One region of the Pseudoalteromonas sp. SG44-17 genome, then DNA from elsewhere that is predicted to be linked to it. Evidence: predicted binding sites of a transcription regulator. Region 1 holds the regulator's gene; the other holds the start of a gene.
The links. Region 1 encodes sigma-54, which starts transcription at its own class of promoters, with help from an activator protein. Its sites were predicted from a motif close to GTTGGCACGNNNNTNGNNT; they were not measured.
Positions count from the first base shown of each region.

Region 2: a site for sigma-54 is predicted at 6,610-6,628, ahead of flgB (flagellar basal body rod protein FlgB). Genes of this name have one in related genera too.

Region 1 covers NZ_JACJEV010000051.1:1,695-9,622, reverse strand. Annotated here, with positions in the region: gene H5182_RS20865 (calcium/sodium antiporter) at 107-1,078, shown strand; gene H5182_RS20860 (KpsF/GutQ family sugar-phosphate isomerase) at 1,104-2,075, shown strand; gene kdsC (3-deoxy-manno-octulosonate-8-phosphatase KdsC) at 2,075-2,626, shown strand; gene lptC (LPS export ABC transporter periplasmic protein LptC) at 2,623-3,177, shown strand; gene lptA (lipopolysaccharide transport periplasmic protein LptA) at 3,167-3,700, shown strand; gene lptB (LPS export ABC transporter ATP-binding protein) at 3,697-4,422, shown strand; gene H5182_RS20835 (RNA polymerase factor sigma-54) at 4,489-5,985, shown strand; gene hpf (ribosome hibernation promoting factor) at 6,014-6,301, shown strand; gene ptsN (PTS IIA-like nitrogen regulatory protein PtsN) at 6,306-6,758, shown strand; gene rapZ (RNase adapter RapZ) at 6,941-7,783, shown strand; gene H5182_RS20815 (HPr family phosphocarrier protein) at 7,812-7,928, shown strand, end outside.
Region 2 covers NZ_JACJEV010000054.1:20-7,947, forward strand. Annotated here, with positions in the region: gene H5182_RS21130 (flagellar basal body P-ring protein FlgI) at 73-1,167, opposite strand; gene flgH (flagellar basal body L-ring protein FlgH) at 1,179-1,862, opposite strand; gene flgG (flagellar basal-body rod protein FlgG) at 1,881-2,669, opposite strand; gene H5182_RS21145 (flagellar basal body rod protein FlgF) at 2,691-3,455, opposite strand; gene flgE (flagellar hook protein FlgE) at 3,615-4,982, opposite strand; gene H5182_RS21155 (flagellar hook assembly protein FlgD) at 5,038-5,718, opposite strand; gene flgC (flagellar basal body rod protein FlgC) at 5,732-6,163, opposite strand; gene flgB (flagellar basal body rod protein FlgB) at 6,166-6,576, opposite strand; gene H5182_RS21170 (protein-glutamate O-methyltransferase CheR) at 6,777-7,607, opposite strand; gene H5182_RS21175 (chemotaxis protein) at 7,628-7,928, opposite strand, start outside.

The DNA.
Region 1 (7,928 bases):
ATCAGTCCATAATCTAACAAGCTTCGCAGATTCTTTTATTTATACTTTCAGGTTGGCTTTTGTTACTATTTGCAGCCATCTCATTTTGAATAATTGGCGTAACGTAATGGTGACTTCTTTTGTCATTTTAATTCTCGGATTTGCAGCTCTCGTTTGGAGTGCAGATCGCTTTGTATATGGTGCTGCGGCACTGGCAAAAAATTTCGGTGTTCCTACTCTTATTGTTGGTTTAACAGTTGTTGCTATGGGCTCGTCAGCCCCTGAAATGATGGTCTCAGCATCAGCTGCGCTTGCAGGTAAAACTGACACTGCAGTGGGTAATGCCGTTGGCTCAAATATCACTAATATTTTACTTGTTTTAGGTATTACCGCGCTATTGCGCCCACTATCAGTATCATCAATGACATTAAAACGCGAAATGCCGCTTGTGCTGCTAGTGTCAATCGCCGCCTGGTATATATTTTCGGATAACTACTTTTCATTTGCTGAGGGCGTTGCATTAATCATAGGCTTTGTGGTCTTTATTGCGGGCTTAGTTATTATTTCTATTCGCGCTAAAAACCAAGCTGATGACCCATTTGTAAGTGAAGCCTGTGAAGACGTACCAGATAACGTGCCCACCAAATCGGCTTTATTTTGGTTAATTATTGGTATGATATTACTGCCTGTCAGCTCACATTTTTTAGTTGGCTCAGCAGTTGATATAGCCAAATACTTTGGCCTAAGTGATTTAGTAATAGGGTTAACCATTATTGCTATTGGCACCAGTCTGCCTGAGCTGGCAGCCTGTATTGCTGGGGTATTAAAAAACGAAGATGATTTAGCACTGGGTAATATTGTTGGCTCAAATATCTTTAACATTTTAGCTGTGTTGCCACTGGCTGGGATTATCAACCCTTCAATTATTGACCCTTCAGCTGCAAACCGTGATGCCTTAATTATGATTGGTGCCACCATAGCCCTTATAGCTATGTCCTTGAGCTTTAAAGGTACAAGACGCATTAATAGAGTTGAAGGTGGCCTGTTATTGGTCGCATTTTTAGCATATCAGAGTTATATTTTTAGCCAAGTTGCTTAATGCTACCCACAAAATGGATAACACAATGACGCAGTTAAATTTTATTGAACAAGGTAAGCGGGTGCTAGAAATAGAGCGCCAAGCACTGCTTGATATAACCCAATATCTAGACGAAAACTTTAATCAAGCTTGCCAATTGATGTATCAATGTCACGGAAGGATCATAGTAGTCGGTATGGGGAAATCTGGGCATATTGGTAATAAAATTGCTGCAACACTGGCAAGCACTGGCACGCCTGCGTTTTTTGTCCATCCGGGTGAAGCAAGTCATGGTGATTTAGGGATGATCACTCGTGATGACGTGGTTATGCTTATTTCTAACTCAGGCGAAACCAGCGAAGTACTGAATATTATTCCGGTTATTAAACGTATTGGCGCAAAAATGATCGCCATGACAGGTAACCCTGAATCATCAATGGCAAATTGGGCTGATGCTCATGTATGCATCAAAGTAAGTCAAGAGGCCTGCCCATTAGGACTCGCCCCGACTGCGAGCACGACTGCAACGCTTGCGATGGGTGATGCAATAGCCGTTGCTCTGTTAGAAACCCGAGGCTTTACTGCCGATGACTTTGCGCTATCGCATCCAGGGGGAAGCTTAGGCAAACGTTTACTATTGTGTTTAAAAGATATTATGCACAGTGGCCCAGCAACGCCTATGATCAATGACAAGCAATGTATCAAAGATGCATTAATCGAAATGTCGGCCAAGGGCTTAGGTATGACGGCCATTGTTGATGACACAGGGCAACTTGCAGGGCTTTTTACTGACGGTGATTTACGCCGAATTTTAGAGCAACGAATGGATATTCACAGTACTTTGATCAGCACTGTCATGACCCGCTCTTGCACTACAGCAACTGCAGATATGCTTGCCGCCGAGGCACTCAATATTATGGAGAATAAGCGTATCAATGGCTTAATTGTAGTTGATGATAAACACCACCCTATTGGTGCTCTTAATATGCAAGATTTGCTCAAAGCAGGAGTTTTATAATGCAGTTTGCTGACTTATATCAGCCACTTTCAGATGATGCGAGCGAGCGAGCACAAAAAATCAAACTCCTGATCTGTGATATCGACGGGGTGTTTTCAGATGGCCGCATTTATCTTGGCAATCAAGGTGAAGAACTCAAAGCGTTTAATACTAAAGATGGTTTTGGTATCAAAGCACTGATCAATAGCGGTTTTGAAGTTGCCGTGATCACCGGTCGTCATTCACAGATAGTTCAGCAACGGATGACTAGCCTGACAGTACCGCATATTTACCAAGGTCAAGAAAACAAGTTGCAAGCTTATCAACAGCTCAAAGATAAATTGCAGTTAAGCGATGAACAAATCGCTTACATAGGCGATGACGGGCCTGACTTGCCGGTAATGGAATTAGTTGGTTTTGCGGTGGCAGTAAATGATGCTCACCCCTTGATCAAGCGAGTTTCACATTATACAACCATGCTCCCTGGTGGTTTTGGAGCGGTGCGTGAACTCACTGATTTATTAATGCTCGAAAATGGTAAATCATTAACTAGCGAAGGCACAAGCTCATGAATAGTGCGCGTTTAATATTATGCGTATTATTTGTCGGCTGTATGGTATGGCTGTGGTATCCGTATTTTTATCAAAGCACTGCCATAAAACAAAACCAAGAAGATATAATAGCAAAACCTGATTATACTGCGGTGGCATTAAAACAAACCGCGTTTGATGAACAAGGTAAAATTAGCCACAAAGTAACAGCTGCAAAAATGGAACTTTACCAACAGTTAGGGTTTACTTACTTTGAACAACCTATTTTTACACTCTATAATCAACAGCAAACGTGGCAAATTAATGCCGATGAAGCCACCCTATATGAAAATCATCAATTAATTTTAGAAGGTAATGTGGTTGCTAAAAACCTGACCAATAATGCCATGATTGAACATATAAACGCAGATAATATTCAGGTTGATATTGAACTACAAACCATGAGTTCAGAACAACCAGTTGAATTAATCGGACCAAATTTAAAGATCACTGGGCGCGGCCTCCATGCCGACTTAAAAGCCGAAGTGGTAGAACTAATTAACCATACGCGAACCATATATTATGACCAATAAATTTGCTCACTTGCTTGTGATACCAAGCTTATTCATTGCCTTTGCAAGCTTTGCTGAAAATACGGCACCACCTGCGGATCAAGTCTCTATCAGTGCTGAAAAGCAGCTTGCCCAACTGAAAGATAATATCGGTATTTTTGAAAAAAATGTTGAAATCATTCATGGTAACCGCCGTATCAAAGCGGATCGACTTGAAGTCCATAAGCGCGAAGATTTAGGCAATAACAAACAATTGCTTGTTGCAACTGGTAACCCTGCTTACTTTGAAGAAAAACAAACTGATGGCACAATAATGAGCGCCAGTGCTGATGAAGTCCGTTACGATGTCGCCAAGCGCTATTTAACGTTAATTGGTAATGCACAAGTCACTCAAGCAGGTCAAAAAATTAATGCCAAAAGCATTACCTATGATATGGACCAACAGCTGATCAGTGCTGAAAAAGGCGCAAGCTCAAACGATCGCGTACACACTATTTTGGTACCTGTTGACAGTAAAAAAGACAAACCTAAAGGGCAGCCATGAGTATATTAAAAGCTGAATTTTTAGCAAAAAGCTATAAAGGTCGCCAAGTTGTAAAAAGCGTGGGTTTAGAAGTTAGCGCAGGCAGCATTGTTGGCTTACTGGGTCCTAATGGCGCAGGTAAAACCACCACTTTTTATATGATTGTGGGTTTAGTACCTAGCGACAAAGGTAAAATAAGTATTGATGATAATGACATCACTTTACTGCCAATGCACAGTCGCGCACGGTTAGGGATTGGCTACTTACCACAAGAATCATCCATCTTTCGTAAGTTAACTGTTTATCAAAACCTGATGGCTATTTTAGAAACTCGTAAAGAGCTGAATAAACAAGCCAGAGAAGAAGCACTAGACAGCTTACTTGATGAGTTTAGCATTCAACATATTCGCGACAGCCAAGGTATGGCATTATCTGGTGGTGAACGTCGTCGAGTTGAAATTGCACGCGCTTTAGCCGCAAATCCAAAATTTATCTTACTTGATGAGCCTTTTGCTGGCGTTGATCCTATTTCAGTGTTAGATATAAAGAAGATTATTGAACACCTTAAAAACCGTGGTATTGGCGTACTTATTACCGACCACAATGTACGAGAAACCCTTGATGTTTGTGAAAAAGCCTACATAGTTTCTCATGGGGAGTTAATTGCATCAGGTACCCCTGAGCATGTACTTGCCGACCAAACAGTCCGCGATGTTTACCTGGGCGAGCAATTTAGGCTATAAAGCCACGCTCGGCTAAGTATCTGCTAGACTTAACGATGATAACAATAAAAGGATTGTTAGAGATACATGAGGCAATCACTCCAGCTGCGCATGGGCCAGCAACTTACAATGACACCACAGCTGCAACAAGCAATTCGCTTATTGCAACTCAGTACATTGGATCTCCAGCAAGAAATTCAAGAAGCACTCGACAGCAATCCATTGTTAGAGCTAGAAGAGCATGAATATTCAGACGACACGGCTGGTAAAAACGAACAAAAACAAGACAACGATGACTTAACCGTTAGTGCATCAGCAGACGACAAGCCCAGCGAATATGAACAAGAAAGTAGCGAAGCATTAAGCAAAGAGACTTTAAGTGACGAAATGGCTATGGACGTCACCTGGGACGAATACATGAGTGCTGCGCCAAATACGTCATCCGGCCCAATGCCTGAAGATGAGTCAATTTATCAAGGTGCTTCAACTGAAACCCTGCACGAATATCTGATGTGGCAATTACAGCTCACACCTTTTAGTCCAACCGATGAAGCCATTGCCATTGCGATTGTTGAAGCTGTTGACGATTCAGGTATTTTAACCTTGAGCTGCGAAGACATCGCAGAGAGCTTAAATCAAGGTAATAACGAAGAAGAAATCGAACTCGACGAAGTGCAAGCAGTGTTAAAACGCATTCAGTTATTTGACCCTGTTGGTATTGCTGCGCGCAGCCTACAAGAATGTTTATGTATTCAATTAAATCAATTTGATCCTGCAACTCCTTGGATTAGCGAGACTAAAATGATTTTAACTGATCATATCGATTTATTAGCTAGTCGTGACTATCGCACTTTGATGAAAAAGACTAAGCTTAAAGAAGATGAGCTGAAAGAAGTAATGACACTGATCCACAGCCTTAACCCAAAGCCTGCGGATACTATAGTACGCGAAGAGTCAGAGTATGTTATACCTGATGTTTCGGTGAAAAAAATTAAAGGTCGCTGGGTGGTTGAACTTAATCCAGACAGCATGCCAAAAATTAGAGTGAACAGCCAATATGCGGCAATGTCACGCTCAGTAAAATCAAGCACTGACAGCCAATTTATACGCTCGCATTTGCAAGAAGCTAAATGGTTTATTAAAAGCCTAGAAAGTCGTAACGAGACGTTACTCAAAGTAACTAACTGCATTGTAAAACAACAGCAGGGATTCTTTGAGCATGGCCCTGAAGCAATGCGACCTATGGTACTAAACGACGTTGCTGAAATGGTTGAGATGCACGAATCAACAATCTCTCGCGTAACGACACAAAAGTACATGCATACCCCCCGTGGTATTTTTGAGTTAAAGTATTTTTTCTCAAGTCATGTAAGCACTGAGAACGGCGGCGAATGCTCTTCGACAGCTATTCGAGCATTGATCAGAAAATTGATCAGTGCAGAAAACTCAGCGAAACCATTGAGTGATAGTAAGATTGCAGATATATTGGCAGAGCAAGGTATCAAAGTAGCTAGACGGACTATTGCAAAATACCGCGAGTCGCTGGCTATTCCACCGTCAAATCAACGTAAAAGTTTGATTTAAGGCGTAAAATCACAAGAGGAAAATGCTTATGCAACTAAATTTAACTGGTCGTCACGTAGAAATTACTGATTCATTAAGAGACTATGTAAACAATAAGTTTGCCAAGCTTGAAAGGCATTTTGATCATATCAATAATGTCCATGTTATTCTTGATGTAGAAAAACTAAGCCAAAAAGCAGAGGCCACATTACATGTCAGTGGCGCTGAATTATTTGCCTCGACTGAGCACCAAGACATGTATGCAGCTATTGACGGACTAATCGATAAACTTGATCGTCAAGTAATTAAACACAAAGAGAAGCACGCTCGACACTAACACTATGAAATTAAGCTCACTTATTTGTCAGGACTGCAGTAAAGCTGCGGTCCTTTTTAATAGCAAAAAACGGATCATTGAATTTATAAGCCAATTGGCTCATGAACAACTCCCTCAGCTATCACAACAAGAAATCCTCAACGCACTACTATCGAGAGAAAAACTAGGTAGTACCGGTATTGGTCGTGGTATTGCTATCCCTCATGGCCGTATGAGTGGTGTTGAAAACCCGCTAGCAATAATTTTAGTGAGTGAATCACCGGTTGATTTTGATGCGATTGATAATCGCCCAGTTGATATATTTGTAGCCCTCATCGTACCAGATGGTGACAGCCAACTTCATTTGAAGACGTTAGCCACAATTGCTGATAAACTCAATAACAAAGATTTTTGTAAACAACTACGTAGCGCAAAAACAGACCAAGATTTGTATCATGTAATTGCAGCTCAATCGTAGTCATACCAATTGTATTGAATTAGAGAGTAATTATTGCAACAGGGAAATAGCTCTAGAACAAGGTGGAAATTATTTATATAGTTGTTCTATATAAATAATTTTAAACAAAGTTAGTGGGTTATTTAACAAGCAAGAATGAGCATGTTTTTAATAAAATTGGTATTAAATGAAGGAGAATTTACATGGAGTTAATCATCATCAGTGGGCGTTCTGGCTCAGGTAAATCTGTTGCTTTACGTGTAGTAGAAGATCTTGGCTATTATTGTGTAGATAATATTCCAGTTAACTTATTACCGTCATTAGTACGCAGTGTCTCTGATAATTACGACAAAATAGCCGTCAGTATCGATGTTCGTAATTTACCGAAGGAGCAGGAAGAATTTAACGACATTCTTGAATACTTGCCTGGCTTTGCAAATCCGACGCTATTTTATTTAGACAGTGATGATCAAACCTTGATCAAGCGATTTTCTGAAACCCGCCGCTTACACCCATTATCTTTGGACTCTTTGCCACTGGATTTAGCCATCAAGCAAGAAAAAGTGTTGCTTGATGTATTAACTACTCGTGCTGATTTCATGCTTGATACCACAGATCTCAGTGTCCACCAGCTTGCTGAGTCAATCCGTGAAAAGATTTTAGGGAAAAAAGATAAAAAACTAATCATCACCTTTGAATCATTTGGTTTTAAGCATGGTATTCCAAAAGAAGCCGATTATGTATTTGATGCACGTTTTTTACCTAATCCACACTGGGAGCCTGAGTTAAAACCGCTCACAGGCCTGGATCAACCAGTAAAAGATTATTTAGCCAGTCACAGTATCGTGCAAAAATTCACTTGGCAGATCCAAACCTTTGTACAAACTTGGTTACCGCACTTAGAACGTAATAACCGCAGTTACTTAACAATTGCTATTGGTTGCACCGGTGGTCAACATCGCTCAGTTTATCTAGCGCAAACTATAGGTGAAAGCTTCTCGATGAGCCACAGTAATGTGAAAATTCGCCATCGTGAACAAGAATAACAACTCACGTTTACAGTAAGGAATGTTGATGCGCTTAGAAGATACATTTTTAATAAAAAACAAACTCGGTTTACATGCTCGCGCAGCCAGCGTATTAGCGCAATTAGCCGTGCAGTTTGATGCCAGCATCACACTTCATCAAGAT
Region 2 (7,928 bases), on a different contig from region 1:
AAAGCGTTGATTAATTATGCAAGTCAAGCCCCCCTAAATGCGAGTTAACGCAAACTTAGGGGGTCAATATGGTTAAATAACCACGAGTTGACCGCTGATGGCCCCCGCTTCTTTTAATGCTTCTAGTATTGCCATTAAGTCACCGGGCGCTGCGCCGACTTCGTTAATTGCCCGTACTAAATCGTCAAGACTAACACCTGGGTTGAATACAAAGGCTCGAGAATCATCTTCGTTAACATCAATAATACTTTGATTAGTAACGACCGTTTCCCCTTCACTTAATGCGTTAGGCTGAGATACATTTTGCTGTTCCGCAATCGTAACAGTCAAGCCACCATGGGTAATTGCCGCCGCTTGTAACTTTACATTTTTACCGATCACTATGGTACCAGTACGTGAATTAACGATAATTTTTGCCGAAGTATCCGCTGGTTTAAACTCTAAATTTTCAAGCGTAGATAAATAAGCAACACGCTGCGACGCATCACGCGGTGCAATAACACGTATTGAAGCGGCATCAAGTGCATGTGCACTGTCTGGGCCGATAAGTTCATTAATAGTTTGCTCTAAACGTTTAGCGGTAGTGAAATCTGGACGATTTAAATTAAAGGTTATGTAATCACCTTGCATAAAAGGACTTTTAATTGCCCGTTCAACCGTTGCGCCATTAGGAATACGCCCTACCGTAGGCGTGTTCATTACGATCTTACTACCATCGGCTCCTTCAACACCTAATCCACCAACAATTAAGCTACCTTGTGCGATAGCATAAGTATTCCCATCAACCCCTTTTAGAAAGGTTTGTAGTAATGTTCCGCCACGTAAGCTACCCGCACTACCTATTGACGATACAGTAATATCGATTGTCTGCCCTGGCTTCCTAAATGCAGGTAACTCAGCATGCACAGCAACCGCAGCTACATTTTTGATTTTGGGTTTTAAATTCGATGCCATGGTAATACCAAAACTATTTAGCATGGCTTTAAAGCTTTGTTCAGTAAAACGACTTTGCTCACCGGTGCCAGGTAAACCAACCACGAGACCATAACCAACCAGCTGGTTTGAGCGAACGCCTTCAACCATTGAGACATCTTTAATACGTTCAGCGCTTGCACTAAAGTGCCAACTTAATAAACATATACACAGCAACGCTTTCAAGCTATTCATATCAACATCCTTTAAAAAGGGAACAGAGAGCTGGTGAAGAATCGAGTTAACCACCCTGCCGTTTGAGTCTCTTGCATTTGCCCTTTACCAGAATATTGAATCCGAGCATTCGCGATTCTATTAGAGGTCACAGTATTATCTGCAGTAACATCTTGTGGGCGCACAAGTCCTTCCAGACGAATAAATTCTTCGCCGGTGTTTAAAGTCAGCCATTTTTCACCACGGATCACTAAATTACCATTAGGTAATACACGCATAACATTCACGGAAATATCACCAAATAAACTATTAGATTGGTTTGACTTAGTATCACCTTTGAATTTTGCACCGCTGCCCACACCAAACTGAATACTATCACCACCAATATTAACCGGTAGTCCGCCTAACCCAATGACAGGGTCTAAGCTGGCGTCACTTTGTTTATCCGTTTCAGTTTTAGCTGCTTTTGATGATTGCGTCGATTCTTGCAGCTTAACTGTAATAATATCTCCAGTACGTAAGGCTTTTTTATCTGAATATAAATCATTTGATAAATTACTATCAAACAATGAGCCTGTCGGCACGATTTGCTCTGCGGCAGGCTCTGGATACATGGGAGCATAGTATGGATCATCTTGAACCACGCTGTGGTTTTGAGTTGTCATACAACCACTCAATATAAATGCACCCGTTAAGACTATAGATAAATTACGCATAACTTTGCTCCGAATTAATTAAAGTTGCTGACTGATATAACTCATCATTTCATCAACCGCTGAAATCACTTTTGAATTCATTTCATAGATCCGTTGAGTTTCAATCAGGTTAACTAATTCTTCAGTTACATTTACGTTAGAGGTTTCAAGTGCACCTTGCACAACAGTGCCTAATCCTTCTAGGCCAGGGTTACCTTGCACAGGTGCGCCACTGACTGCCGTTTCGGTATATAAGTTTTGACCTACCGGCTCTAGACCTGATGGATTGATAAAATCACTGATCGTTAACTGACCTATTACCACATTCTCTGGCTGCCCTGAGATACGTACTGATACCTCTCCATCTTGCGATACAGTAATGGACTGTGCGTCATCAGGTACATTCATTTCTGGCTGTACGGGAAAACCAGCGCCGGCAGTAACAATACGGCCGTCTTCATCCGTGGTAAATTGACCATTTCGAGAGTAAGCGATATTGCCATCAGGCTGTAAAACTTCAAAAAAACCGGGCCCTGATATCATCCAATCCAATGAATTTTCTGTGGTTAGCATATTGCCTTGAGAAAAGTTTTTCTGATTAGCAACCACTTTGGTACCAGCACCAAGCATTAAACCTGAGGGCATTTCAGTATCTTGTGATGAACGTCCACCCGGCTGATTAATATTTTGATAAAGTAAATCTTCAAACACAGCACGGCTTTTCTTATAACCAACGGTACTGGCATTGGCTAAATTATTTGAGATAACCGAAATGTCAGTTTGTTGGGCATCAAGCCCCGTTTTACTTATCCACAATGCAGGATTCATATTAATATCCTCTCAATAAAGTTAAACAATACGCAGCAATTGAGTTTGACGTTCGTCAATTTCTTCAGCCGTTTTCATTAACTTAACTTGTAATTCAAATTGGCGTTGATGGTTTATCATATCTACCATCTCGTGTACCGGATTCACATTTGACATTTCCAAAGTGCCACTCATCACTTTCACATCATTAGAGATGTCACAAAATCCACATATATCATTATCCAGTAATTCAGGCTTTGGCCGAAATAAGCCATCATTACCTTTTTCAAGCTCTGAATTATTTGCCTTGATCACCTTCAAACGATCAACAACTTCTAAAAAGTTAGCTGGAGCTCCTTGCGGGCGAACTTGGATAGAGCCATCTTCACTAAATTCAATTTTCTCCACTGGCAATGGCAAAATAATTGGTCCACCTTCGCCAATAACTTGACGCCCGTGACTGGTGATCAAAGCGCCGTCAGGAGTGATATTCAACGTACCGACTTTTGTATATGCCTCATTACCTGAAGCATCTTGCACCGTAAGCCATCCTTTATCGCTCATAGCAATATCTAGATCACGTCCAGTCTCAACAATACCGCCGGAAGTCATATTGGAACCAGGCCGCTCTTGCATGGTAAATACACGTGTCGGCAGGCCTTCGCCAAAAGCTTGCATCGAACGCGCTTGTGCGAAGTCAGCTTTAAAACCTGTGGTATTGGCATTTGCTAAATTATTTGCTTTAAGCTCTAGGCCCCGCAAACTTTGCTTAGCTCCAGACGCTGCAATGTAGACCATCTTGTCCATAACATCGACTCACGTTAAAAATCTATAACATGACAAATGCAAGATAAGTGCCACAATAAACTGACGTGATAAGTTACAAAAAATAATCAATCGCAAATAAAAAAGGCTGCTAATAAATAGCAGCCTAGGTGTCGGATTATAAAAAATATTAGAACGAGATTAGCGGATCTGCAAAATAGCTTGCTGTAGTGTTGAATTCACTTCAAGCGCACGTGAGTTTGCTTGGAAGTTACGCTGTGCACTGATCAAATCTACGAGTTCATTCGTTAAATTCACGTTTGATTGCTCAAGCGCTGTAGAGTTAATGGAACCTAAAGTACCAGAACCTGGTTCGCCAGCGATTGGCTCACCAGACGTCAAACTTTTTTTCCAACCTGTATCACCAGCTTGTTGTAAGCCTTGTGAGTTAGAAAAGCGCACCATCGCTACTTGCCCTAAGAATGAGGTATCTCCATTACTGTATGAAGCGACAATCTTACCATCACTACCAATATCAATACCGGCTAAACGTCCAACAGTAGCACCATCTTGCTCAAGTGCTTTAACTTCAAAACGACTAGCATATTGAGTCGGGACTTTATTATCGGTGGCCGCTTCATCGCGCCAATTAACAGTAACATTTTCAGGGAAGCTGGCACCATTTGTTAATAAATCAGATAGTCCTACTGCCGCACCAGCACCGCTTGGAATTGCTAATGGATTGAATGTGTTATCTGTATTCGCGACACCATCTGTGTTTAATGGCTTACCACTAGAATCAAACTGAAAGGTTGATAATGGTGTGTAAGGAGGAGCAGTCTCTTCAACACCTGCAGGGCTAAATGGCTTTTCATCTAAGGTCGCATAAGTTTGCCACTCATTATCATTACCCGTTACTGTAGAATTTGTTTTAACAAAGAAAAACTGTAAAACATGCGGCTCACCTAACGAGTCGTATACTGTTGTTGATGTTGAGCTATTATATGATGCGCTCGTTGTAGGATCAAAAGTAGTTATTGACGGCGAGGTTGCACGCGAGTCTAAGTTAAACGACGAGTAAACATTCGTCGTAGCTCGCGGTGATCCTGATGAATCAGGGATCTGTAACGCTGATGACGTGCTTAAACTTACCGATGTTGTATCACCTGTAGCTTCATCAACAGGAAAACCCTGCAAGTAATTGCCTTTAGCATCAACAATAAAGTTATCTTTATTAAGTTTAAATGCGCCTGCACGCGAATAAGTAAAATCTTGTGCCCCTAAATCTTGGCTCATGGCAAAGTAACCTTCACCTGTGATAGCTAAATCTAATGAGTTTTGAGTGAACTTTAGTGAACCTTGGTGAAACTGTTGTGCCACCATAGTTGTCTGTACACCATCACCATTTTTTGTCTTGCCTGAACTAAATACCGAAGATGCGTATACATCAGCAAATTCAGCACGTGACTCTTTAAAGCCTACCGTATTTACGTTAGCAATATTATTTGCTGTTACATCTAAGTCTTTTTGTGCGGCAGCAATGCCAGTTAATGCAATATTGAAGCTCATAATTCACCTCTAATCTGTCAATGTTTAGCCTGTGGCTAACTAATAATTAAAATTTTTACGCGATTTCTGCAACGTCAGCTAGCCTAACCGCACCTTCTTTAGTGTTTATAATAATGCCGTTTGCACCATTAATATTAACACTCTCGATATTCTTAAAAGTAGCTATAGGTAAAGCCGTGTACTCACCATTTAACTGCCCTTCAGCTTTAATTTTATATTCACCTGGTGGTAAACGTTCTTTATTATCATTCATGCCGTCCCACTCGAAACGGACAGCGCCCGCTGATTGCGCACCTAAATCAATACTACGCACCAACTGACCAGATGAATCTTCAATTCGTAGAAATAAGTTTTCTACAGGCTCTTCTGCAACCACGGTTCCTTTAGCGCTACCAACATCGTTTAGGTCTAATGTATTAGACTCTAGTAATGCTTGTTTACCCACTAAAGTCGATGCTTGTAGTGCTGAGTTAGATGTCATCGATGCGGCTAATGACTGAAAATTACTATTAAGGTTTGAGATACCTTCAGCCATGGTGAAACTTGTCATCTGCGCGATCATTTGATCATTGTCAGCTGGTTTGCTGGGATCTTGAAACGACAGTTGCTGTGTTAACAATGAGAAGAAATCTTCTTGGGTTAACGCATCACTTTTCTTATCACTGCTAACCTGTTTATCTTGCCACTTAATCGAATCTAAATAAGTTGACGATGTGCTGCTGATATCGTTACTCATAATCTTTCCTCAATTACCGCTGCCCAAGCAACAGTGTTTTACTTAACATTTGCTTCGCTGCATCAGCAACTTGCACATTGGTTTGATAAGAGCGTGAGGCAGAAATCATATTAGCCATTTCTTCAACGACATTAACGTTAGGTTTGTAGATATAACCGTTTTCATCCGCACTAGGATGATTAGGGTTATATTCAATTTGTAATGGTTTATTACTCTCTACAATACCTAACACTTTAACGCCAACAGACGACCCCTGAACATTACCGCTTGATTCTGATGCTTTCATCAGTTCAGCTGCAAAAACAGGGTGGCGCGCCCGGTAAGTTTTGTCTTGGCTTGAGCTAATGCTATTAGCATTTGAAATATTACTCGCGGTTGTGTTCAAACGCACATTTTGCGCACTCATACCACTACCTGAAATATCAAAAACGTTATATAAACTCATGCTTAGGCTCCTTGACTACCGAGGGCTTTTTTAAGGCCTTTAATTTTACTACTCATAAATTGCAGGCTTGCCTGATACTCTAATGAGTTCTTTGTATACAAGTTTCGTTCCACTTGTATATCAACCGAGTTGCCATCACCTGTATCTGCTTGATTTGGCGAGCGAAACATTTCACTATTACCAACATAACGACTGCCACCGGCAATGTGGTTTGGGTTAGTTGTTACCATGTTATTGCCGCATTGTTGGTGGCTTTTTGCCGCTTTCAATGCTGAGGCAAAGTCGATGTCTTTCGCTTTATAGCCCGGCGTATCAGCATTAGCGATATTGGTTGCTAATAACTCAGCACGTTGCGAACGGATCAACATTGCATGAGGATGAACCCCAAATGCTTTATCAAAACTGATAGCCATAACCATCTCCAAAAAATTGACTTAAGATGATTAATGCAAAAGTTGAGCCAATTAAGTTGATGTTTTATGGTTCGTTTAATCATTTGATTTAAAAAGAAAAACGATGTGGAGCCACATCGTTTTATAGTATTCAAGATTCGGTTTTACCACCGATGAGATTTGAGTAACTTGTGTTTTAGCGCGTTAAATACGCTGGTAAGCTATTTCTTTTGATAAATAATACCTGGATTACAGCGTACCATGTCAAATTCGTCACTTAACCCTGACATAGACTCTGATGCGCCTAAAAATAAATACCCTTTAGGATTTAGTGCTTGAGCAAACTGAGCAATAATTTTGGCTTTAACCTCTGGTGCGAAATAAATCAGCACGTTGCGGCAAAAAATAATATCAAACTTGCCCATTAGCGCGTATGAATCTAATAAGTTAAGATGTCTAAAACTCACTAATTTTTTTATTGAGTCGTTTACTTGCGCCATGCCGTTGCCACTATCTTTAAAGAACTTTTTCCTGCGCTCTACCGACAACCCTCTAGCTAGAGCAAGGGAGTCATATTCTGCATGCTTACACATATCTAACATAGTATTAGAAATATCAGTGCCGATTATCTGCGCGCCCATTTTTAATACACCCGGCTGTTTAGCTTGAAACTCAGCAACCGACATAGCAATAGAATATGGCTCTTGTCCAGAGGAACTTGCCGCAGACCAAATTTTCAACGGACGACGTAACTCTTTATGTTCCGGAAATAACTTACTTTGCAATAGTTCAAACGGGTATTGATCCCGAAACCATAAAGTTTCATTGGTCGTCATAGCATCAACGACTGCGGCACGTAACTGCCGCTCATGCGGACTCAGTGTTTTACTAACCAATTGTGACAATGATTCAACATTAAAACGAACCATTAGCGGAGCAAGCCTGCTTTTGACTAAATAAAGCTTATTATCTCCCAGAACAATGCCACATTGTTGCTCTAAAAAAGAGCGAAACTGATCGTACTCGCTTTGCTGTAAATGCTTATTTTCCAAAGTAACACCGCCTTTTCAAATTAGTCACAATGAACCCATTTTTTCACTGCTGTAGCTAACTCATCCGGATTGAACTTAGCTATAAAGTCATCAGCACCCACTTTTTCAATCATCGCTTGATTGAATACACCACTGAGCGATGTATGTAAAATAACATGTAAGGGGGCTAACTTTGGATCTGCTTTTATTTCAGCGGTTAGGGTATAACCATCCATTTCTGGCATTTCAACATCAGAAATCAACAATCCTACTCGCTCGGTAATATCATGCTTACAATCAAGTGCAGCAATCTCACGAAGGCGTATTAATGCTTCTTTACCA